DNA from 3 places in the Exiguobacterium sp. SH31 genome. Region 2 is predicted to be linked to each of the others. Evidence: riboswitches for the same ligand, from Rfam matches in the RefSeq annotation. Region 2 holds a riboswitch; each other region holds the start of a gene.

Region 1 (7,837 bases), on a different contig from region 2:
CAACCTGGGCGGAAGCCGAAGCGCGGAACGGTCGTCACCATCGTCGTGTCCGCTGGGAAAGAGACGGTCGAGATGCCTGACGTCGAGGGGTTGTCCCAAACAGCAGCGGAACGAACGTTGAAAGATCTTGATTTCACAGATATTGAAATCCAATCCGAAGCGTCCGAAACGGTCGACAGCGGAGATGTGATTTCGCAATCGATCACGCCAGGTGAAGAAGTCATCGCGTCGGAAGAGACGGTCACGCTCGTCGTCTCGACCGGCAGCAATAAAATCGAGCTTGCTAATTTGACGGGCTATACGTTCGAAGAAGCGTCAACTTATGCCGAGCAAAACAACTTGAAAATCGTGAAACGCGATGAGTATTCGACGAGTATCCCAGCGAATCAAATCATTCGTCAACTGCCGACGTCAGGGACGGCGGTCGATCCGGGAACGGAACTGACGGTCATCGTCTCACAAGGAGTCGAGCCGACCGACATCTCGATCGAGCGGGAAGTGGACGTCGAAATCGAACCGCCGGCAGAGGGTGACGAGGCGGAACCGGTCGAAGTCGTCATTCGTACCGTCGATGCCCGTGGTGAGATCGAAGTGTTGCGTGATATGATCACAGAAACGACGACGTATTCCTATACGCTCGTCATTGCTCCGGACGAAGTCGGTACCGCGACGATTGAAGTCGAGGGTGAAGTCGTTCGGACCGATACGGTGACATACGCACAAGCAAAAGATTCACAATGAAGAGGTGGCGTGCGCGTCACCTCTTTTCTAAGGAGGAAACAGGATGAAAGGAACGATTATTCGCTTGCAAGGTGGGTTTTATGATGTCATGACCGAAACGAAAGTTGAAATCAGATGTCGCGCCCGGGGAAACTTCCGGAACCGAAACATTTCGCCCGTCGTCGGGGACGACGTCGATATTCAAGACCAAGGGGACGGGACCGGCTACATCATGGCTGTCGATGAGCGGTCGAACCATCTCGTCCGCCCGCCGATCGCCAACATCGATCAGGCGTTTCTGCTCTTTTCCGTGAAAGAGCCGGCATTCTCGTTTCATTTGCTTGACCGCTTTCTCATTTTGATCGAATCGAAGCAAGTTCACCCGATCATCGTGTTGACGAAGATGGACTTGTTGCTAGAAGCTGAAAAGGAAAAAATTAGTGCGGCGGCAGCGCTATACCGTTCGATCGGCTATCAAGTCATTGAGACGTCGACCGAAGACGGAGCTGGGATCGAGCTCATCCGCAGCGCGTTCAAAGACAAGACGAGCGTATTCGCCGGACAGACCGGCGTCGGGAAGAGTTCGTTGCTGAACGCGGTCGCACCGGAGCTTGAACTCGCGACTGGTAAGATTTCGAAAGCGCTTGGCCGCGGGAAGCATACGACGCGTCACGTCACGCTCATCACACTCGCGGACGGGTTCGTCGCCGATACACCTGGATTCTCGAGTCTTGAGTTCCCGGAAGAACTTGAAGTCGAGGAGATGCGTTGGTGTTTCCCTGAATTCGTCTTGCGGCACGATGACTGTAAATTCCGTGGTTGCGCCCATTTGAACGAGCCAGGTTGTGCCGTCAAAGCGGCGGTCGAGGCCGGAGAAATCGCTTCCACCCGCTATGCGAACTATGTTACGTTTATGGAGGAATTAAAAGATAGACAACGGAGGTACTAACATGATTAAAATCGCACCATCGATCCTGTCGGCCGATTTTGCCAACCTTGAGGCAGAGGTCAAAGCGGTCCAAGAAGCAGGGGCCGATTACATTCATTTTGACGTCATGGACGGTCAGTTCGTGCCGAACATCTCGATTGGACTGCCGGTACTCAAAAGTTTGCGTGACAAGTCGGACATGGTATTAGACGTCCATTTGATGATCGACCAACCGGAACGGTTCGTCGAGGATTTCGTTCAAGCAGGCGCCGATATCGTCACGGTCCATGTCGAGGCGACAAACCATTTGCATCGCGTATTGCAACAAATCAAAGGAGCCGGCGCCAAGTGCGGTGTCGTCTTGAACCCGCATACACCGTTGTCGTCAATCGAGCACGTGCTCGGTGATGTCGATATGGTGTTGCTCATGACCGTGAACCCTGGCTTTGGCGGCCAAGCGTTCATCGAAGCGGTCGTCCCGAAGATCGCGGCGCTCAGCGAGATGCGCCAAGCGCGTCGTCTCGACTTCGAGATCGAAATCGATGGCGGGGTAAATCCTGCGACGGCAAAACTTTGTATCGACGCAGGTGCCGACGTCCTCGTTGCCGGTTCAGCCATCTATAACGAACCGAGCTATAAAGACGCAATCGATAGCATTCGCAACGCGTCTCGTGTATAATCATCTATAGAACAACAAATATTGTCGCAAGGGGTGTCACATCTGTGGCTGAGAGGCATGAGCTAACCCTTTGAACCTGTTCCGTTCACACGGACGTAGGGATGTGGCGAAAATGCACGTTGCTACACGATAGCAGCATGGCGTTTACGTCATGCTGCTTTTTGTCGTTCACTCATATCAAGGAGGGAATAAGATGAAACAACGTTTAAAACTACAGGCGCTCATTGAAATCTCGCTGTTCGCCTCACTCGGACTGATCTTTGACATGCTCATCCCATATCGGTTGCCGCAAGGCGGAGCAGTCAGCTTGGCGATGCTACCGATTCTCGTGATGGCGTATCGGCACGGATTGAGAGGCGGACTCGCGACGGGCGCGCTCGTCGGGACGCTACAACTGTTATTTGGGGCCTATATCTTCACGCCGGTCCAATTTTTACTCGACTATACGGTCGCCTACGGCCTCGTCGGAGTCGCCGGCATCTTCGCCGGTCAAGTCAAACAGTCGGCAAAAGACGGCGCCAAGAAAACGCTCACGTTCTATTTGATTCTCGGGGCGTTGATCGGCTCGGCGCTCCGCTACGTTGCGCACGTCGTCTCCGGCATCGTCTTCTTCGCCGAGTATGCGGAAGGACCGGTCGTCTTGTACTCGCTCGGCTATAACTTGACGTATATGTTGCCGTCGTTCCTCGTCTCGGCGGTCGTGATCGTGCTCTTGTTCACGTCGGCGCCGCGCTTCGCGACGCTCGCGACACGGGACATCAGATAATGCGCGTCTTGATTGTGGCTGCGAGCCCGGAAGCGGTCCCTGATCTTCCTCGGAACGCCGATTACGTCATCGGTGTCGACGGCGGCTATCATACGCTGCTCGACCGTGGGATGAAGCCGGACCTGCTCGTCGGTGACTTTGATTCGTTCACAGGCACCGTGCCGGAGGAAGCTGTCCGTTATCCGTCTGAAAAAGACGTGACCGACCTTGAGATCGCCCTCGAGGCGGCACGAGGGAAAGGGGCGGACGTGATCGACGTGTACGGTGCACTCGGGGGCAGGCTCGATATGACGCTCAGCAACGTCGGTCTGCTCGAGGCGTACCCCGAGATGCGGTTGTTCGCAGACGGGCAAGAAGTCCGTCTCGTCGGAAAAGGGGACTATCGTCTCCCGCGTCGTCCTGACCATTACTTGTCGCTCGTACCTTGGAAACGGGCCTCGGTCTCGATTCGTGGCGTCAAGTACCCGCTCGAGAACCATGACGTCGTCAGCTATGAGGCGCTGACGATTTCAAACGAGTGGTCGGCAGAAGAGGCGGACTTGCTCGTTCACAGTGGCAACGTCTTGATTATGTATATAAAGAAGTAAACAAAAAAATCCCATCGGCGTATGCCGCTGGGATTTATTTCGTTCGTGTATGGTAATTATACGCGTTCAACGAGACCTGATTTAAGAGCGCGAGCTGAAACCCAAACTCGTTTAGGTTTACCGTCAACGAGAATGCGAACTTTTTGTACGTTTACACCCCAAGTACGTTTTGTCTTGTTGAGTGCGTGCGAACGGTTGTTACCTGACTTAGGTGACTTACCTGTTACGTAGCATTTACGTGCCATGCGTTTCCCCTCCTTTTTTATGTGGGTTCGTCCTAATAGACACTCGTTTATATTAGCATGGGTTTTTTCACGATGCAACTAGAAAATAACCGGATGACAAGAAAAAAACTTGACATTACGGATGAGGATTTTAATAATGAATGAGGGTTGCGGTTACAATTGACCGAGTTTAGGGGCATGTCCTTTTAATAACTAGGTACTTATTGTAGAATATACTGTAGGAATCATTCCGAATAAAGGAGGCTACTCCATATGGCAATTGAAATGAAGACAACATATGGCAATATTGATATCACGAACGACGTGGTCGCGACACTCGCGGGCGGTGCGGCGATGGAATGCTTCGGCGTCGTAGGAATGGCGTCACAAGCTCAACTGAAAGACGGGATCGCAGAACTGCTCAAACGTGAGAACTATGCGCGTGGCGTTGTCGTACGTCAAGATGGAGAAGACGTACATATCGATATGCACATCATCGTGAGCTACGGGACGAAAGTGTCAGAAGTCGCGTACAACGTGCAAAGTCGTGTGAAATACACGCTCGGTGAAACTTTAGGATTAAACGTTTCGTCGGTAAATATATTCGTACAAGGCGTTCGTCTGACGAATGACTGACGAGAACGAAGGAGGATTTGGTGTGGGGTTAAAACGTTTAGATGGATTGGTGTTTGCGCAAATGGTCGCAAACGGTGCAGCCAACTTGAGCCAAAATGCAGATTACGTGGATTCGCTTAACGTCTTCCCGGTCCCAGACGGCGACACGGGAACGAACATGAATTTGACGATGACTTCAGGTGCGAAGGAAGTGGCCGCACTCGACACAGCGAACATCGCTGACGTGTCATCGAAATTTGCCCGCGGCCTACTTATGGGGGCCCGTGGGAATTCGGGTGTTATTTTGAGCCAATTATTCCGTGGTTTCGGTAAATCGATCGAAGGAAAGACAGAATTGTCGACACTCGACTTTGCCGAGGCACTCAAACGTGGCGTTGACACGGCATACAAGGCGGTTATGAAACCGGTTGAAGGAACGATTTTGACGGTTGCTCGTGAAGCGGCCGACGAAGCGCTCCGTGCTTCTGAGTCGACGAGCGATTTCAATGAGTTCATGGAGCAAGTGATCACGGAAGCGAAAGCTTCGCTCGAGCGGACACCTGATTTGTTGCCGGTCTTAAAAGAAGTCGGTGTCGTCGACTCAGGCGGTCAAGGTCTCCTCGTCATCTATGAAGGGTTCCTCGCGAGCCTTGAAGGGAAAGAGCTCGAGAAGCCGCACGCACCGGTCATGGATGCCCTCGTTGAGGCAGAACACCATGCTGCGCAAGGTTTCATGTCGACGGAAGATATCGAATTTGGATATTGCACGGAGATCATGGTCCGTTTCCAAGACGAAAAGTTGAAACAGACTCCGTTCGATGAGGACGTGTTCCGTAACGAGCTGTCTGAACTCGGCGACTCGCTCCTTGTCGTCGCCGACGAAGAGTTGCTCAAAGTCCACGTTCACGTCGAGACGCCGGGCGACGTCATCACGAAAGGACAACGTTTTGGTGAGCTTGTCGCGGTCAAGATCGAGAACATGCGTCAACAGCATTCGACGATTCTTGAAGAAGAGCACGGTGCCAACCAGCACGGCGTTCAGGCGACTGCCGTCAAAGCGAAAGTGCCTTACGCGATCGTCACTGTCGCCATGGGTGAAGGTGTCAGTGAACTGTTCCGTTCGCTCGGTGCCGCACATGTCATCGAAGGCGGGCAGACGATGAACCCGTCGACGGAAGACATCGTCAAAGCGATTGAAGCGGCGAACGCCGAGCACGTCTTCATCTTCCCGAACAACTCGAACATCATCATGGCCGCTGAGCAAGCGGCATCGGTCGCACCTTGCGGCGTCTCGGTCATTCCGACGAAGACGGTACCACAAGGACTAGCGGCTGCCATCGCGTTCAATCCTGAAGCGGATGTCGAGACGAACGAGCTGGTCATGAAGACGGCCGCAACTACAGTCAAGTCAGGACAAGTGACTTACGCTGTCCGTGACACGAGTATCGACGGTGTCGAGATTCGTAAAGATGATCATATGGCGATTGCCGAGAAGAAAATCGTCGCATCATCAAAATCGAGTCTAGAAGCGGCAAAAGCGCTCGTAGATGCACTCGTAGACGCGGATGATGAGATTGTCACGATCTTGACGGGCGAAGGTTCGTCGGCGGAAGACGTCGCAGCACTCTCGGCTTACATCGAATCGAAGAACGATGAGATTGAAATCGAAGTTCATGACGGTAAACAACCGCTCTACTCCTACATTTTTAGTGTGGAATAAGCTGTATCTCAGCCCTGCCTTCTGTATAATGAAGGTAGGGTTTTTTTGAAAGGGGGAAATGCGATGAAATATCGCAGTGTGTTTGATATTATCGGACCGGTCATGGTCGGACCATCGAGTTCGCATACGGCCGGAGCCGCACGCATCGGTCTTATGGCCGGCAAACTGTTCGGCCGAACGCCGGACCTCGCGCGGATCACGTTTTACGGGTCGTTCGCCGACACGTATCGAGGTCATGGGACAGACGTCGCCATCGTCGGAGGCATCATGGGATTCGATACGTTCGATCTTCGCATCCCGCAAGCGCTCGACATCGCGAAAGAGCGGGGAATCAAAGTCGTCTTTGAGACGAGCGACGCGCTCACGGATCATCCGAACACGGCCCGGGTTCATCTCGAGGACGCGGAGGGGACGTTTGAGATCGTTGGGATCTCGATTGGCGGTGGCACGATTGAAATCACCGAATTGAACGGATTCCCGCTCAAGCTTTCCGGCGGTGGACCGGCACTCGTCGTCTTGCATCACGATCGCTTCGGGGCGATCGCGGCCGTGACGGGCATACTCGCCAAGCACGAACTGAACATCGGGCATATGGAAGTGAGCCGTCATGAAAAAGGCAAGCAAGCCTTGATGGCGATTGAAATGGATGAACCGATGCCAAAAGACGTATTAGCGGAACTGGAACGGTTACCTCAAATCGAACGGGTAGCCATCTTTGGGGAATAAGGAGAAACGACTATGTTTAAATCAGTAGAAGAATTAGTACGGACGGCAACGGAACGAAACATCCCGATCTCTGAAGTGATGATCGAGCAAGAAGTCCACGTCAGACGCTCGACACGAGAAGAGGTCATGGCGATGATGGAACGTAACCTTGAAGTGATGGAAGAAGCGGTCGAGCGGGCGATGCAAGGCGTGACGTCTGTGACGGGGCTGACTGGGAATGACGCCGTGCTCATGCAAGACTATGTCCGGTCGGGCAAATCACTTGCCGGTGACTTGATTTTAGATGCCGTCGCCAAAGCAATCGGCACGAACGAAGTGAATGCGGCGATGGGACGGATTTGCGCGACACCGACGGCGGGGAGCGCTGGGGTCGTACCGGGGACGCTATTTGCGGTCAAGGACCGTCTCGAGATGGACCGCGATGCGATGATTCGGTATTTGTTCACCTCGGGCGCGTTCGGATTCGTCGTTGCGAACAACGCCTCGATTTCGGGTGCGGCCGGAGGCTGTCAGGCCGAAGTCGGTTCCGCGACCGGTATGGCTGCAGCAGCCATTGTCGAAGCGGCCGGCGGGACGCCGGAACAGTCGGCGACGGCGTTTGCGATCGCCTTGAAAAACATGCTCGGGCTCGTCTGCGATCCGGTAGCGGGTCTCGTCGAAGTACCTTGCGTCAAACGGAACGCCATGGGTGGGGCGAACGCGGTCGTCGCGGCTGATATGGCGCTCGCCGGCATCACGTCCCGCATCCCGTGCGATGAAGTCATCTCGGCGATGTACGAGATTGGTCAAATGATGCCGACCGCCTTGAAAGAGACGGCGCGGGGCGGACTCGCCAACACACCGACAGCACGTCGGATCGAACGCAATATTTT
Region 2 (7,837 bases):
ACGCGTCTTTATACGTCGCCGTACAGAAATTGAAGACGTCATTATCCATCATGACGGTGAACGATGGATGGACGACATCATGCTCGACGACCACGTCACCGCGCATCCGGTACCTAAGTTCCGGGATGGCGTTCGCCGTCTTCACCACGCCGTATAAGAACAGCTTGAAAAATGACTGTCCGCGCGTCTTCGCGAACGTATGTAGCTTCGTCACGTCGACGTTCGCCGTCACGTTGAAATGCGGGGCGTCAAACGCCTTGAAAAACTCATAATGCTTTTTACGCGACCACTTCTCGAGATCAATTTGTTTCATCTATCTTCCCCCCTGTTCTTACACTGTACCAAAAGCAGTACGGGAAGACTCAAAGCTTTTGCTTCAACTGCTCGTAATGCTCGTTCGCTAAATCAAAATAGACGAAGTCGCGGCGTTCGATCCGATCGAGCGTCGCCTTGAAATCACGCCAGCCACGGTCGACCATCTCCGGCGTGAGCTCACCTGACTTGGCTGCCGCTTCGAACTCATCCTCGTCTTTACGGACGACGTCACCGTTCGGGAAGATGAGAATGTCGAGCAGGAGGTCATCCATGTACGGAATCCCATCCTCATACCCAATCCCTTCAACGATATCGATGTACCATTGGACGATGTTGCCCCGGTCGTCGAACATGACAGTCACCCCGAACGGTTCATGTTCTGAGAAGTACTGGAGCCACGCATAACCTGCGTCGGCGACGATGAACTCCTCTCCTTGATGCATCTTATATTGCGGGGCTCGGACGGCGTCAATTTGGAAGAGGGCGACGGTGCCCGAGAAGCGATCGTCCTGCACCTCCATTTGTGCGTATCGATTTTTTAATATTCGTTCCCAATCACGACGATTGGCAAATTTTCGTTTTGGCATCTCTCTCTCTCCTTTAGACCGGTTTCCTAAATGTGTTCGCCAAAAGTCGACATTTCCCTGTTCAATCGTACAGATTGTGTTGATTGAACCAGACGAGGTAGCGATTGCATTTGCCCTAGATGAGAAAGTATCCAGGTTCTCATCCTATTTCATACATGCTACGCTAATGTAAAATAGGGAAATAATGTAACTTACTAGGGGGTTGTTTTATGAAACGGTTAGGACTACTTGGCTTAAGCGCGTTCTTGCTGACAGGTTGTACCGATCAAGCCGAGCAACCAATCGTCTCTCCTGATATGAACGAACAAGATGAAGAAGCGACGATCGAATGGACACGAGAAGATTTCAAAGACGTCTTTGACCAACACGAGACTGCCCAAGACTTGTTAGCAGCGCTCGAAACCCAAGGGCTAACACCGTTCCGTGAGACGTTCGAACGCGTCGTCATCGCCGGGGACGGGATCCATCATACATACGCCGATATTTATCCGTTCAAGCTCGACGACGGCACGTACGCGACCGTCTATGAGAATGAAGACGGTGAGATCGCCAACGGTCCCGAGTCGGTCGCACCGCTCTTTTGGCAAGAAGAGTCGTTCACGCAATTCGTTGAGGAGATTGAGAAGCGCAAATACGGGACGAGTGCCCCCCCGACCGACGTCACATTGACGCAAGACGAGTTTCAATCGATTTACGACCGCCATGCCTACACGTCAGCGCTCATCGTCGAGCTCGACGAATGGGGAGTTCAAGTCGCACGCGACCCAATCGAGAACGTCATCATTGCCGGGAACGGCGTCAAGGAAGTGACGGCCGACTTGATCGTCTTTGAGATCGAAAACGGCTACGCCATCGTCTACGACCAAGACGGTGAGATTTTGAAAGCACCGGAGTCAATCGCCCAGCTGTTTTGGAACGAGACGGATTATGAAAACCTGCTCGAGAAGAATGAGTGATCACGTACCGCGACGTTTCAAGTCCCGATACTCGAGGAACAAGTTGAGCCATTGGGCCGGTTTATCGGCTGACTCGGACGGATCATACCGATAGTTGGTCACATATATATGCCACGACAGCGCCCGATATACGCAACCGAGCTCTTCAGCGATCAACAAATGGCGCCATAGCAAGTCCCGAGGCGCCACATCTTCCCACTCAGCCAAGTAGACGGTACGCATCTTCTGAATCTGTTCATACCAGGCGACTTCATCGTCTTCCGGCAACAAGTCGTAGAGCGCGTTCCAAAACACACGGACGCTGAAGAACGGATGGGTGACGGTCGCATCGCCCCAATCGAGAATACATAAGTCATCCGTCTGTTCGCGCCAAAAGATGTTGCCGCAATGTAAATCGCCGTGCTCGAGACTCATCGGCATACCCGTCGCGAGCTCGTCGCACATGGTGAGGAGTTCGTCTTGGAGCGCCAGCACCGCCTCTGCCTTATCTCGATCTAACCCCGTACATAACTCGGGTAAATACGTCCGTATCTCTTCTTTTAGACGAGCCGGACACCGGTCCGGGATGCCGTAGGCCAAAAGAGTATCCATGTAATTCGCTTCTTTTCTCTGTAGTTTCGCATATTGACGCACAGCCGCTTCGTACCGACTGTGCTTAGGGTATTCGCGAAGTGCATCCCCGCCGATGTCTCGCATAAGTAGCCAGTTGCGTGCCGCGTCAATGGCGATGACCTCCGGGACCAGTCCCGGATGCCGTTCGGCTAGATGCATCGACAGTTCGGCCTCGCCATCACTAATTGCTGTCACCGCCTTGGCGTAGTAACGGTCTGCTCCGTACTCTCCATACATCAAGTATGTCAAATCCGTATCTTTCACAACCCGCCACGTCACGCCTGGCACATGGCCATCGAGCCAGTGCTCGAACTGTTCACGGTAAGACTCGTCACGCCATGGGATCGCACTCCTCACTGACCTCACTTCCTTTCACCACACTTCGTTTAGGAGGAAATAATATGGACGTTGTCTATTATTCATACCCGGTTGATGCGTTACTCTATATGTATTTAGGTACGACGGCTGTCTTCAGCTTCATAATCGGTCTAGTCGTTCGCCGCGTGTCGAGGCGTCCAGATATCAGCTTTTGGACGACGATCGTGCTCAGCTTTGTCGGACTATGTCTTTCACTCGGCTGGTTCCGTAACGCCTCGGTCACCGTATTTATGGGTACACTCCCGTGGCTCATCAATCTCGTGTTTTCCCTGTTTTTATACGCCCTGTATAGCGGTATCATTTATTTCATCTTCCGACCGCGAAAAATTGAGGCAACAAAATAACGGTATGCTATACTCAAACCAATAAACGACCACTAGGGGAGCCTTCGGGCTGAGACGGCAACTGCCGGACCCTTCGAACCTGATCTGGCTCATACCAGCGTAGGGAAGTGGCTTGGATACGTCTGTCTGTCCACGCCACTTTTCCACTTGGAGAAGTGGCGTTTTCATTTTGAAAGGAGACACTTCATGCGTATTCAACAACTCACTTGGATGGCGATGCTCATCGCCATCGCCATCATCGGCTCCCTGTTCATCTCCATCCCGACCGGTGTCGCCCGGGCCTATCCGGTGCAACATATGGTGAACGTCATCGCCGCCGTCACCGTCAGTCCGATTGGTGCCGTCCTCGTCGCGTTCGTGACCGGACTCGTCCGTGTCATGACCGGGACCGGGTCGTTGCTCGCCTTCCCAGGTGGTATGATCGGCGCCTTGCTTGCCGGACTATTTTACGTGCGGACGAACCGGGTCGCTTTCGCTGCGCTCGGTGAAGTCATCGGGACGGGCGTCATTGCCTCGCTCATCGCCGTCCCGTACGCGAAAATCTTAATGGGTTCTGAGTTTGGGGCGCTGTTCTTCTTCCCGGCCTTCCTCGCCTCGAGCGTGACCGGAGCCATCCTCGGCTGGATCGTCTTGGCGCGGGTCAAACAGTTGCGTCCACTCACGGTGAAGCGATAATTGAACAACAACCACCAAAACAGGGACGGCCGACTTAGGAAGGCTGTCCCTGCTTCACGTGATACACCCAAATCTCTTCCCCGTTCGCTTCATCAATCAAGCCACTGTCCTCAAATCCGCCCTTCGCATAAAACCGTTTCGCTGGTTCGTTCGTCGGATGGAGACTGAGGATGATGTCATCGACATCAAATCGCTCTTGCATCCACTCAATCGCAAGTTGCAAAAATGTTGACCCGATGCCTTTCCCTTGCTCATCCATATCAATCATAAAGCGGTCGAGCCAGACGTAACGCTCCACCTTGTTCTCGGCCCCGACCATCATGAAGCCGACCGGTTGATTGTCTCGACAGAGCGCGTAGCACGTCCACGCGTACTTGACGTCGACGTCCATCTCGCGGAGCGATTCCGCGTTCGTTTCGATAAAGCGGGCCTGACCAGGTGCGACGGTCAAGGCGACGACCGCATCCAAGTTCGTCTCATCAATCGGTTGAATCGTCAACGCATCGGTAGCCATCGTTGTACCTCCTCCATGTCCTGCCCGCGTTTCGGCAAGATGTAGGCGCTGACCGACGAGTTATACAAATACACATAATCGGCTTCCTCGACGACTTCCTTGATGCCGCTCCATGAGACTTTCGTCTCCCCGAACGCATTTTTGTCACGAAGACCGTCTTCATCCAGATCCATCGTATGCGGGCCGATCATGCCTTCATTGCTTCGTTCTTGAATCATCCGCTTCGTTTGTTTTCGGATATGCCGTTCAAAATACTTCGGATAATACAGGAACCAGAGGAGGCTGATGACGCCATATACCCCAAACAGCCACCAGCTCGTATCTTGAAACAGTGTCGCGAACGTCAAAGCGCCACCACTTAAAATGATGACGGGCCCGATGATGCGCTGCAGGAATAGCATCCTCTTTCCTATCTTTGAACGTCTAATATGACTCAAGTTGAAGTGAATGTAGTCTTCTTCCGTCAATTCGTATTGGATTTCCATATGTATCCCTCCTCGGTGTCGTATACGTCTTCGTTCAAGAAAAGTTCCGCTTCAGGCTCCTATTCGCTAAAATAAAAGCAAAGGAGTGACACGATGAAACAAATCCACCATCTCTGTATCCAAACGCCCGACTATGCGGCGTCAAAGCAATTTTATGAAACGCTCGGTTTTGAGCTCGTCCAAGAGTCACCCAACTTCCATACCCGGGCGTTCAACAGTTGGCTCAAGCTCGGCGACTTCTATATCGAACTCCAGACGGCGAAGACCGACGAGACGTTATCGCCGTATTCGAAACATGCGGCCGGACCCGTTCACTTCGCCTTGTACGTCGATGACCTTGAAGCGGAAGTCCGTCGGCTCGAGGCGCTCGGTGTCACGTTCTTGCCGAAACATGGCGGCAACATCTACTTCGTCGTCGACGGACATTTGAGCAAACTAAAAGCCCCGGAAGGCACGATCATCGAGCTTCGGGACACGTTTTTGATCAAGTGAGGCGCTCGCCTCGCTTTTTTTCGTCCGCATCGCACACCCCCATGTTTCCCGCCACCTACGAACAGGTACATGAAAAAGAATACGACGTGTACGTACCGTTTGGAGGCTATTTATGAAATATCTTGATTATTGGAGTTATCTGTCACTATCACTTGCCAAACTATTTTTGTTCAGCGTCTTGACCGCGAGCGCGTTCAACGTTCATTTTTTACTCGTCAACATCGGGATGATTCTCATGATGACGAGCTGGGCGTTGCTCGTGAAGACGAAAACACGGCGCTGGATTTTATTCGCCTCGCTGTTTCTACACAGTACACTCCTCATCTCCGACGTCTGGTATTACCGCTATTTCGGCAATCTGTTGTCGGTCGCGCTTTTGTCAGACGTTGGTCAGATGGGCGACGTCGGCGGCGGCTTCCTGACGTTGATTCAACCGACCGACTTTCTATTGTTCGTGGACTTGGTGCTTTATACCGCTGTCCTCGTCTATATGAGAAAAAGACCTGCGCAAGGCACAGGAAAAAACCGCCGGATCGCCGCTGCCGGTTTTGTCGTCGGCTTGGCCGCCTTCGTCGTTCCGTTAACCGTCAGTCAGCCGAATGGTGACGAGCAAGCACCGATTTCGAACATGCGTGAATATTACGAGTACGGCTTTTGGGGGTATCACGGCCTCGACTTGTTCCGTGGCATCGGCGACCAACTCGGCTTCGGAGACGGCTTAACCGCACAAGAAGAGACGCGGCTCGGTACCTCGGCTCCAACCGACGTCGAGACAACGGCTGATACGAACGTCATCATGCTGCAGCTCGAGTCGTTCCAGACGTCGGTGATCGGCCAGACGATCAACGGACAGGAACTGACACCGAACTTGAACGCGCTTCGTGACGAGATGTTGTACTTCCCGAACTTCTATCATCAGACGCACGAAGGCCGGACGTCGGACGCAGAATTCACGGTCAACACCTCGCTCTATCCCGTCAAATCCGGTTCAGTGTACACCCAGTACGGTGACCATACGTTTGACGCCTTACCTGAACGTTTGCGCCAAGCCGGCTATGATACGGCCGCGATGCATGCGTTCGATAAAACGTTTTGGAACCGCGACAACGTCTACGACAATATCGGCTTCAATCATTTCTTCAGCAAAGACGATTACCCCGCTCAGGACGTGATCGGCATGGCACTTAACGACAAAGACTTCTTGACCACTTCCGTCGAAGCGATGGACACGTTAGCAGAACCGTTTTATGCGTTCATGGTCGCTTTGACGAGCCATACGCCGTACGACATTCCGGAAGAAGAGAAGCGTTTGGACTTGACCGGATATGACGATCCGCTGCTTCAAAACTATTACCATACCATCCATTACGTCGACGCGGCCGTCGGATTGATGGTCGATCAATTGAAGGCGAACGGGACGTGGAATAATTCGTTAGTCGTCTTTTATAGCGATCATGACAGCGGCCTGGCCTCAGCAGGTGACGAGATGGCCGAGCAAGAGAACGCCGATTCGGCCGTCGAACTGTTTCAGCTCGACCGTTCTGTTCCGCTCTACATCAAACCAGCCAACTTGAACGAAGGTCGAACGATCGAAGCGAGCGGCGGTCAAACGGACATCGCCCCGACCATCCTAGAGTTGCTCGGGATGGAGCCCGCCTACATGCTCGGCAGCCCGCTGCTCGACGACGAACCGAACTTGACCGTGTTCCGTAACGGGTCGTTCCGGTACGACACGCTCTACTATGTTCCCAACTTGACCGAGCCCATCGGAAACGGGACGTGTTACGCGGTCGAGACAGGAGACGAGCTACCGCTCAGTCAATGTGAGCCTTTCATCGACGAAGCGGCCGAACAGCTACGTCTGTCCGATACGATCATCGAGAAAGACGCACTCTCTAAAAAGAAACGCGAATAAAACCATGCCGCCCCGATTCGTTAAGGGCGGCATGATTCGTTTCAATATACTTTCCGCAACTCGGCCAGATCGATCTTCTTCATCGGCAAGAACGCTGCCGTTACCCGCGCCAACTGTTCCGGCGTGCCGGTCGTCAGCATCTCTTCCATCTCCCACGGCACGATTTGCCAGGAGACGCCGTAGCGGTCCTGTAGCCAACCGCATTGTTCGGCTTCAGGTACGGACGATAGTTCATCCCAATACGCATCGATTTGGTCTTGTGTCTCACAAAACGCGATCAGCGACTGCATCTCGTTGAAAGCGAACTGGTGATGCTCGGCACTGTCCATGACGACGAACTCACGTCCAGATAAGACGAAACGGGCGTAGTTCAACTTCCCTTCTAATTCTGGGCCATCGTCTTTATCGTAACGGATCAGCTGATCGTCGAGTACGTACGAGTCCGGGAACACTGTGACCCAATCGTCCATCGCCGCCTCGGCCCGGCCGAACGCCTCACCGACGAATAACAGACACGGCGTCACCGTCTGGATGTCCATGCCACCGTTGTGCATGATTTGCCAA
Region 3 (7,837 bases), on a different contig from region 2:
CAATTACAGTCTTGTCCGGATATTTGGGAAGTGGCAAGACGACGTTGCTCAATCATATGTTGAACAATCGGGATGGTAAAAAATATGCCGTCATCGTCAACGACATGAGCGAGCTGAACATCGATGAGCGATTGATTGACGGGGCAGGTTTTTCACGGACGGACGAGAAGTTGGTGGAGCTGTCTAACGGCTGCATCTGCTGCACGTTGCGAGAAGATTTACTCGAGGCGGTCAGCGAGATTGCGAACGACCGACAGCTCGACGGCATCATCATCGAGTCGTCTGGTATCTCGGAACCGATCCCGGTCGCGCAGACGTTTACATATGCGGATGACGCCTTGGGTATCGACTTGACGAGCCGTGTGTATGTTGACGCGATGGTGACGGTCGTCGACGCATATCGATTTTTAAAAGACTTCAACTCGGGCGAATCGCTGCATGAACGGAAACAGGCTGTCGACACGGGTGATGTCCGGGAAGTCGTCGACTTGCTCGTCGATCAAGTCGAGTTTGCCGACATCATCGTCCTCAACAAGGCGGACCGGGTCACGGAACCGGAACTGTACGAGATCGAAAGTCTGTTGCGCGCGTTAAACCCGGCGGCGCGACTTCTGACAAGTACTTACGGCAACGTGCCGTTGTCCGACCTGTTAGACGTGAACTTGTTCGACTTCGACCAGGCGATGCATGCCGCCGGATGGATCCAAGAGCTCGAGACAGACGACCATACCCCTGAAACCGAAGAGTACGGCATCAGTTCGTTCGTCTATCGCCGCCGCCGTCCGTTCCACCCGGAGCGTTTACATGCGTGGATCGAACAGTTCCCGGAAGAAGTTGTCCGGGCGAAAGGTTTTTTATGGATCGCTTCTCGGAATGACATCGCGTGCTTGTTCTCCCAAGCGGGGTACGCGTCGACGCTCGAACATGCCGGGCGTTGGCTCGCGACGCTTCCTGACGCGGAACGAAAGCAGATGTTCGCCGCCGAACCAGAGCTTGAGGCCGATTACATCGAGCCGTACGGCGACCGCCAGACGGAGCTCGTCTTGATCGGTCACCGAATGGACCGAGTGCGCGTCGAGCTCGAACTTGACGCCTGTCTACTGTCAGACGAAGAGATGGCGTCAGACTGGACAACGTTACGGGATACGCTTCCAGGAAACGGAATCGCGACGTTTTCATGATTTAACCGTTTACAATTCAGAATCGAACGGCTATACTTTTGCTTGCATGAACAACCGCATACATTGGACTACACTAGGGGTGCTTCGGCTGAGATGTGAGCATGGCTCCAATCCCTTATAACTCGATCCAGGTAATACTGGCGTGAGGAAGTGTGGCACTTTTTCTGATGAATTGATGATTGGATAAGTGGCCGCATTCTCATGGATGCGGCTTTTTTGTGTAACCAAATAAGGGGGGAATCATCATGAATCAACAATGTGGAACGAGCCCGATCGTCGGGTTCCGCTTTACGCTAAGCCCGATGACGTCAGAGTTCATACCGGTCATCAAAGGAGCACTCAAAGAAACTGATTTAAGCAACGTTTGGAGGCACACGGACGATGTATCGACCGTGATTCGCGGTCGGGCCGAGCACGTGTTTGACGTCGCGAAAGCAGTCTTGTCACACGCCACGAGAACAGGGGCGCATGTGTCGATGAGCGGGACGTTCTCGGCCGGCTGTCCGGGCGACACGGTCGGGGACAATCTGCTCGACGTTTCGAGTGAGCCGGTGAACGGGCGAGCGGCTGCCCAATACGTTTCATCACAGTTCGCACTCTACCCGCTCGGTGATGACGATTACATGGACATTATCTATGAAGAGGTCGATTTCGCGAAAGCACGGGGCGTCTTTAATGACACGATGCATTATGCTTCAGGGATCCACGGAGATATCGAGACGGTGTTCGCGTTTTATGAGGCGACGTTCAACCGCGTCCGCGAGAAGACGAGCCACGTCGTCATGACGGTCACGTTCAGTGTGAACAGTCCGTCGCACGAGGGACAACGTTGATGCTTAACTCATGGAAGTTGAAAGAAATCGTTTTGTTGTCGATTTTATCGGTCGTCTTTGCCGTCGTCTATTTGGCGTTCTTCCATGTGGGGAACTTGTGGGCCGGCTTGATTGGGCCGATCGCCTATGAATGGATTTTTGGGATTTGGTTCATCGTCTCGATTATTACCGCCTACATCATTCGAAAGCCAGGCGCCGCCTTTTTGTTGGAAGTGCTCGCAGCGTCGATCGAGATGATGATCGGCAATGCGATCGGTCCGCGCATCATCCTCGTCGGCATCATTCAAGGACTCGGCGCCGAAGCGGCGTTCGCACTAACCGGGTATAAGCGGTATGACTTGTGGGTGCTCATGCTCGCCGGATTCGGTGCGGCAGTGACGAGTTTCGCATATACGTACGTCATGGGAGGTCTCAGTGCGCTCAGTCCGACGTACGTGGCTTTGATGTTCGCACTACGGGCGACGAGCGGGATGCTCATCGCAGGGATCGGCGGGAAGATTTTGAGCGACTTGTTGCTTCGAACGGGTGCGCTAGAAGGATATGCCGTCACCCGGCAGAGGAAGGCACATGGTTGAGACCGAGCGTCTGGCGTTTCGTTTCCCGGGGGAAGGACGCGACGTATTGACGGATATCACACTTCGTCTTAAGGACGGCAGGACGCTCATCACCGGGGCGAGCGGGTCGGGGAAGTCGACTTTGTTCGCCTTGTTCAATCGGCTCTACCCGGACAACTGTGATGGGGTTGTGACGGGGCGATTGCATCTATTCGGTCGGTCCTATGCCACGTATCGGCCTGGTGAGGTGAATCGCCGCGTCGGGACGGTGTTTCAAGACCCGGACAGCCAGTTCGTCATGCAGACGGTCGAAGAAGAATTGATTTTCACGCTCGAAAACTTTTCGGTCGCCCGAAGCGAGATGATGGACCGTGTCTCAGCGATTTTGCACGAGTTACACTTGTCCGATTATCGCCACCGCACCATCCATGATTTATCAGGGGGCGAGAAGCAACAGATCGCCGTTGCCTGTGCCTTGATCGGATGTCCGGAATGGCTCTTACTCGACGAGCCGCTCTCACACCTCGACCCGGCGACGGCACGTCGGTTCGTTCGCTGGCTCGATAAGTCCGCACGGAACGTCAATATCGTCGTCATCGAGCATCGTCCGTACATGTGGGGCGACTTCTTTGACCGGCACCTGGAACTCGTGAACGGAAGGATCGCAGGCGATGGATCGTTCGTCGTTCAACCGGATTATACATTTACGCCGATTGAAACGACACGGGGCACAAACACATTATTTCAGATACCGAAAGTGAATCACAAAAAGTTTCAACTTGCAGCGAGCAAAATCGCAGTGGCCCCGGGGGATGTGATCGCCATCCTCGGTCGGAACGGCAGCGGCAAATCGACGTGGCTAAAAAGCCTGGCGCGGCATCACCGTGAAGTCGGGCTCGTCCCGCAATCCCCGGCGCATTTGTTTGTGACGAGTGACGTGTCGCGGGAACTAGCGTATGGACATAACCGTTCAATCGAGGACATGTTGGCACGCCTCGGGCTTGAACGTCTGCGTGACGCCCATCCACTCTCACTCAGTCACGGTCAAAAACGGAGACTCGCCATCGGGGTGATGCTTCTGTCGGGTAAACAACTGCTCGCGTTTGATGAACCGACGGCCGGTCAAGACGAGGCATCACTTCGAGCGCTCCATGCATTGATGGCTGAACGAGTCCGTGCGGGGCAGACGGTCTTGTTCGTAACGCACGATCTCAGTTTCGCCCGTGCCGCGAGCACGTATTATTTGATGGGTGACGGGAACTTGAGTGGGCCGTACGATGCGTCGATTTGGGACGACTCGGACTTATTGCGGGCCCACGGACTGTTGACGGAGGCGTTCTGATGACGTTTCACGAGATGAACCCGACAATCAAGTTCTTGACCGTGACGTGTCTCATGTTCGGTCTCGCCTTCATGTACAACCCGTGGACTCCGCTCGTCGTCTTCTTCGGCACACTCGTCCTCCAATTCATCTTTTCCGACGTGAGCTGGAAGCGATGGGGACTGTTCATGATCCCATTTTTACTGACCGCGCTCGGGACGCTTTGGACGACGCTCGTCTTCGGCAGAGAGGCGAGCGGGCAAGTCGTGTTCTCGCTCTTCGGCAATGATGTCACCGAGGAGAACGTGTTGTTGGCGGCGACACTTTCGCTTCGGGTCCTCGCCTTCACGGTCCTGTCGCTTCTGTTCACGCTGACGACGGACCCGAAGCGGTTCGTCTACAGTCTGATGCAGCAGGCGAGATTGTCCCCTAACATCGCCTATAGCGTCTTCGTCGGCTTTCGCTTTTTCCCGATTTTAAAGATCGAACTGATGCAGCTCTATGAAACGCATGCCTTACGTGGCGTGCGCCTCGACACCCGGATCGATCACGTGCGACACATCCCGAAACTCCTAATCCCGCTTCTTGCCGGCGCTATCCGTCAAGCCGAGCGGATCGCGTTCTCGATGGAGGCTCGGGGATTTACGGGTGAACATCGTTCTACGTACGAGGTGATTCCGGTCACGCGAAACGATTTTCTGTTGGCGTCACTCTTGTTCACGCTGTTCGGAGTAAGTGTATGGATCGGCGTGCGATAAAAAACAGGACGACTCATTTCGAGTCGTCCTCAGGCTGTTGACGAACCAAATCGCCCATCGCGATTTGGTTCGTCTCTTTTTGTGTTCATCGAGCTCGAGGCGCTCTGCCCGGCATAAAATTGAAGAAATGCTATGTAGACGGTCTTTTTCGGCCAACAGGTTGGCCAATTTCTTCATGTTTTGTGCGGTGGCTGCCACCAGGTTGGCGCACTGGACCTTCTCGGTTCCCCGGTAGAACGTGAAGCGGAGCCCGTGAAGCTCTTTCGCATCGGCGAACGAGCGCTCCACGGTCTGCGGCCGGAGACGATAGAGGTATCGTCCGGATTCGGACAGACGGTTCCGGTTCACCAATTCGCGATAGGTTTCATCAAGATGACGGGTGATGACGCGCCGGTGGGCACGATTGGACGTACACTTCTCGAGAAGCGGGCAGTTCTTACAGACGGCGGGGTCGGAGGCGTAGTGGTGATACCCGTGTCGGTCTGTCGTTCGATAGGTGAGACGCTGTTTCGCCGGGCAGACATAGACGTCTTCTTCTGATACATATTTGAAGCTCGTCCTCCGAAACATCCCCTTCTTCCCGCCGAAGCGGCGCCAGGCGATGACGCCGAAGACGCCGCGCTCGATGAGCGCCTTCGCAATCTCTGTCGTGAAGTACCCCACATCGAGGGCGACTGCCTCTAGCGGATAGCCGAATCGGCCGAGGATATGCTCGAGACGGGCGAGGTAGACGGTGCTGTCTGACACGTTCCCGGGCGTGACGTGCACATCGACGATGAAGTTGTGTTTGGCGTCGACCGTCCGGTGCGCCAGCCAGAAAAAGCCTTCCGGCTTCTGGTCACGATACATATAGCCCGCATCCGGGTCGGTCCGGCTCACCTTGATGAACCGGCTCTCCCTTTTCGGTGAGGCGGGCTTCAGCGCTTTTTTCCACGGTCCGACCGTTCTTCGTTCACCCGGTCTAGGAGCTCGCCCTCAATCGCGTTCACAACGCGCTCGACCTCGACCTTGTCGAACTTCTTCTTGTTCGCGTTGGCACGGATGTGGGTCGAGTCGGTGATCAGGATTCGCCCCGACACGAAGCCGTGGGCTTCGGCCTGACCCAAGATGTCCTCGAAGATCTGTTGGAAGACGTCCTTCCCTTTGAAGCGGCGCCGATAGGCCTGGCTGATCGTCGAATGGTCGGGTACCTTCTCATCAATCCCGAGCCCGAGGAACCAGCGGTAGGCGAGGTTCGTCTGGACCTCTTTAACCGTCTGGCGGACGGAACGGATGTTGAACAGCGGGCCGAGGAGGATGATCTTGATGATAATCTCGGGGTCGATGCCGGGCTGTCCGGTGTTCGAGTACAGCGGCGCGCAAAGGCGGTGCACGATCGAGAAATCGATGTGGCGGTCGATCTTTCGGACGAGGTGGTCTTGCGGGACCATTTGGTCCAGGGTGGTCTTCGTCTGAATCGGTTCATGTCTCTTCTCCGGGTGGGCACGGTACATATGGGGTTCCTCCCTAGTCAGCGGACGGGTTCGGCGTTTATCTGCCTTTTCCCGTTTTTACCGGTTCGAAGAACATGTCCGAGGCTTTTTCTTCGGCCATCGAGGCCTCAGAAAAAGACAAACGGCCGCCAGATGGCGACCGTTTGCGTTGCTCGTCCGACGGCGCCCCGACTCCTGCAGGAAAGCAATCCAACGGAGACCCAGCAGCGACATAAGTCGCGATGCGGCTCCGGGATTGCCTGTGGAAAGCGTGGGCGCCGGAAGGACGAGCGATTCTATTGATGTTAGTCAACAAGCTGAGGACGACTCATTTCGAGTCGTCCTGTTTTGTCTCTTTCAAGATCTTAAATTTCGGTTTGATCGATTCGTTATTGAACGCTTCGAGTACCGTATTTTCATTGGCCATGCGAATTTGTTGCGGTTCGCCTTTTGACGTCGTACCGATACAATACATACTCGCCTCGTGCTCGGCGAATAACGTCTTGTACAGCGTGGAATGGTGCATGAGGCGCCCAGGCGAACCCCAACCGACGATGATCATGCCGCCGCTCGTCTCGACCTCGTCGAGCGTCTCTTCCACGTAATGAAAGTTCACTTCGTCGAGTTGAGACTCGACGTAGGGTAGGTTGTCATTGATGGCGAGCGTCGGGACGAGACTGATGACGCGCATCTCGCGGATCGGTTTGTCCAAATGGTTCCGCATGAGCATGTAGGCGCGTTGAGTCGTCGTACCAGATAAAAATGCATCGCTCATCCGTGGAGAATAGATGATGACGGCACAGATCACCCCATCGACGACATCGGTGAATTCATACGTTCGCATGTAACGCTTTGTCTTGCCTTCGTTAAATATCGATTTGACTCGAATCGTCACTTCCTCGATATGCGTGTTCATGTTGTTTCCTCACTTTAACCAAGTAGTGCCGGGTCATGCCCAGCCTGCGAACCAATCGAGATACCGGATCGTATACCGGGCGACCTGCTGCGTTGTCGTCGTCGCGTCACCAGGCAGTAAAGACAGTTCGTCCTGGTACTGTTCATAAAAGGACATGACGTCTGACACGTACTGGTCACTCCGGTTATATTCAAAGATGGCGTTTTGAATCGATTCGACTGAATCATTTGTCTGCCCGCCGTGCTCGCTCAAATAGTAAGCGGCGGCATGGGCCGAGTCGACCAAACTGTGAGGATCGGCCTTGCCGTCATCATCCCCGTCTCTGCCTAAGCCGCCATATTGCTCAATCAGTGTTAAATCCGTCAGATCGACTTCGTCTTCCGGGACATCACCTTTTTGGTCGTCGGTATCGTACTGCCAACCGAGCCACGTCCGCGGCATGAATTGGAACGGTCCGATCGCGCCGACCGAAGAGCGCATCGATGAACTGTGCGAGAAGATCGTCTCGACGCGGTGGACGGCGGCGAGTAGCCGCCAATCGACGTCATAGGTGGCCGCGGCTTCCTTGTAGACGTCTTGGTGGACCGCCGGGATACCGTGGTCACCGTAGTAGGCCCGGTAGAGGGCGTTGTTCACTTTATCATGTTGACCAAACCAGCCGATTGCGCCGAGGCACAGCACGATCACAAGCATTACGCCGGTCAGTCGCAGCATCATTCGTTTCAAGATTCCGCCTCCTAGCTTTCTAGACAATACCCGAATAGTGTAGCATATAGCTAACAGGAAGGACAGGAGAGGATAT

What was found. A riboswitch is a leader RNA that binds a small molecule or an ion and turns the genes downstream of it on or off. The one in region 2 is predicted to bind thiamine pyrophosphate.
Region 1: linked by a shared signal. The riboswitch ahead of thiT (energy-coupled thiamine transporter ThiT) and the one ahead of thiW (energy coupling factor transporter S component ThiW) in region 2 are both predicted to bind thiamine pyrophosphate.
Region 3: linked by a shared signal. The riboswitch ahead of A6395_RS01475 (YkoF family thiamine/hydroxymethylpyrimidine-binding protein) and the one ahead of thiW (energy coupling factor transporter S component ThiW) in region 2 are both predicted to bind thiamine pyrophosphate.

The regions. Positions count from the first base shown of each region.
Region 1 covers NZ_LYTG01000104.1:43,738-51,574, forward strand. The annotation lists gene pknB (Stk1 family PASTA domain-containing Ser/Thr kinase) at 1-741, shown strand, start outside; gene rsgA (ribosome small subunit-dependent GTPase A) at 785-1,669, shown strand; gene rpe (ribulose-phosphate 3-epimerase) at 1,671-2,327, shown strand; TPP riboswitch at 2,347-2,446, shown strand; gene thiT (energy-coupled thiamine transporter ThiT) at 2,521-3,093, shown strand; gene A6395_RS14460 (thiamine diphosphokinase) at 3,093-3,680, shown strand; gene rpmB (50S ribosomal protein L28) at 3,737-3,925, opposite strand; gene A6395_RS14465 (Asp23/Gls24 family envelope stress response protein) at 4,178-4,540, shown strand; gene A6395_RS14470 (DAK2 domain-containing protein) at 4,563-6,239, shown strand; gene sdaAB (L-serine ammonia-lyase, iron-sulfur-dependent subunit beta) at 6,303-6,965, shown strand; gene sdaAA (L-serine ammonia-lyase, iron-sulfur-dependent, subunit alpha) at 6,978-7,837, shown strand, end outside.
Region 2 covers NZ_LYTG01000044.1:74,614-82,450, forward strand. The annotation lists gene A6395_RS07455 (tetratricopeptide repeat protein) at 1-313, opposite strand, end outside; gene A6395_RS07460 (ribonuclease FAU-1 family protein) at 363-902, opposite strand; gene A6395_RS07465 (hypothetical protein) at 1,112-1,858, shown strand; gene A6395_RS07470 (phosphotransferase family protein) at 1,859-2,827, opposite strand; gene A6395_RS07475 (hypothetical protein) at 2,872-3,192, shown strand; TPP riboswitch at 3,217-3,315, shown strand; gene thiW (energy coupling factor transporter S component ThiW) at 3,379-3,867, shown strand; gene A6395_RS07485 (GNAT family N-acetyltransferase) at 3,902-4,381, opposite strand; gene A6395_RS07490 (YcxB family protein) at 4,363-4,866, opposite strand; gene A6395_RS07495 (VOC family protein) at 4,960-5,358, shown strand; gene A6395_RS07500 (LTA synthase family protein) at 5,471-7,273, shown strand; gene A6395_RS07505 (VOC family protein) at 7,315-7,837, opposite strand, start outside.
Region 3 covers NZ_LYTG01000009.1:9,153-16,989, reverse strand. The annotation lists gene A6395_RS01480 (GTP-binding protein) at 1-1,181, shown strand, start outside; TPP riboswitch at 1,247-1,347, shown strand; gene A6395_RS01475 (YkoF family thiamine/hydroxymethylpyrimidine-binding protein) at 1,427-2,014, shown strand; gene A6395_RS01470 (ECF transporter S component) at 2,014-2,589, shown strand; gene A6395_RS01465 (ABC transporter ATP-binding protein) at 2,582-3,910, shown strand; gene A6395_RS01460 (energy-coupling factor transporter transmembrane component T family protein) at 3,910-4,647, shown strand; partial or broken gene A6395_RS15640 (IS1182 family transposase) at 4,801-6,140, opposite strand; gene A6395_RS01445 (DUF1643 domain-containing protein) at 6,448-7,035, opposite strand; gene A6395_RS01440 (lysozyme family protein) at 7,069-7,752, opposite strand.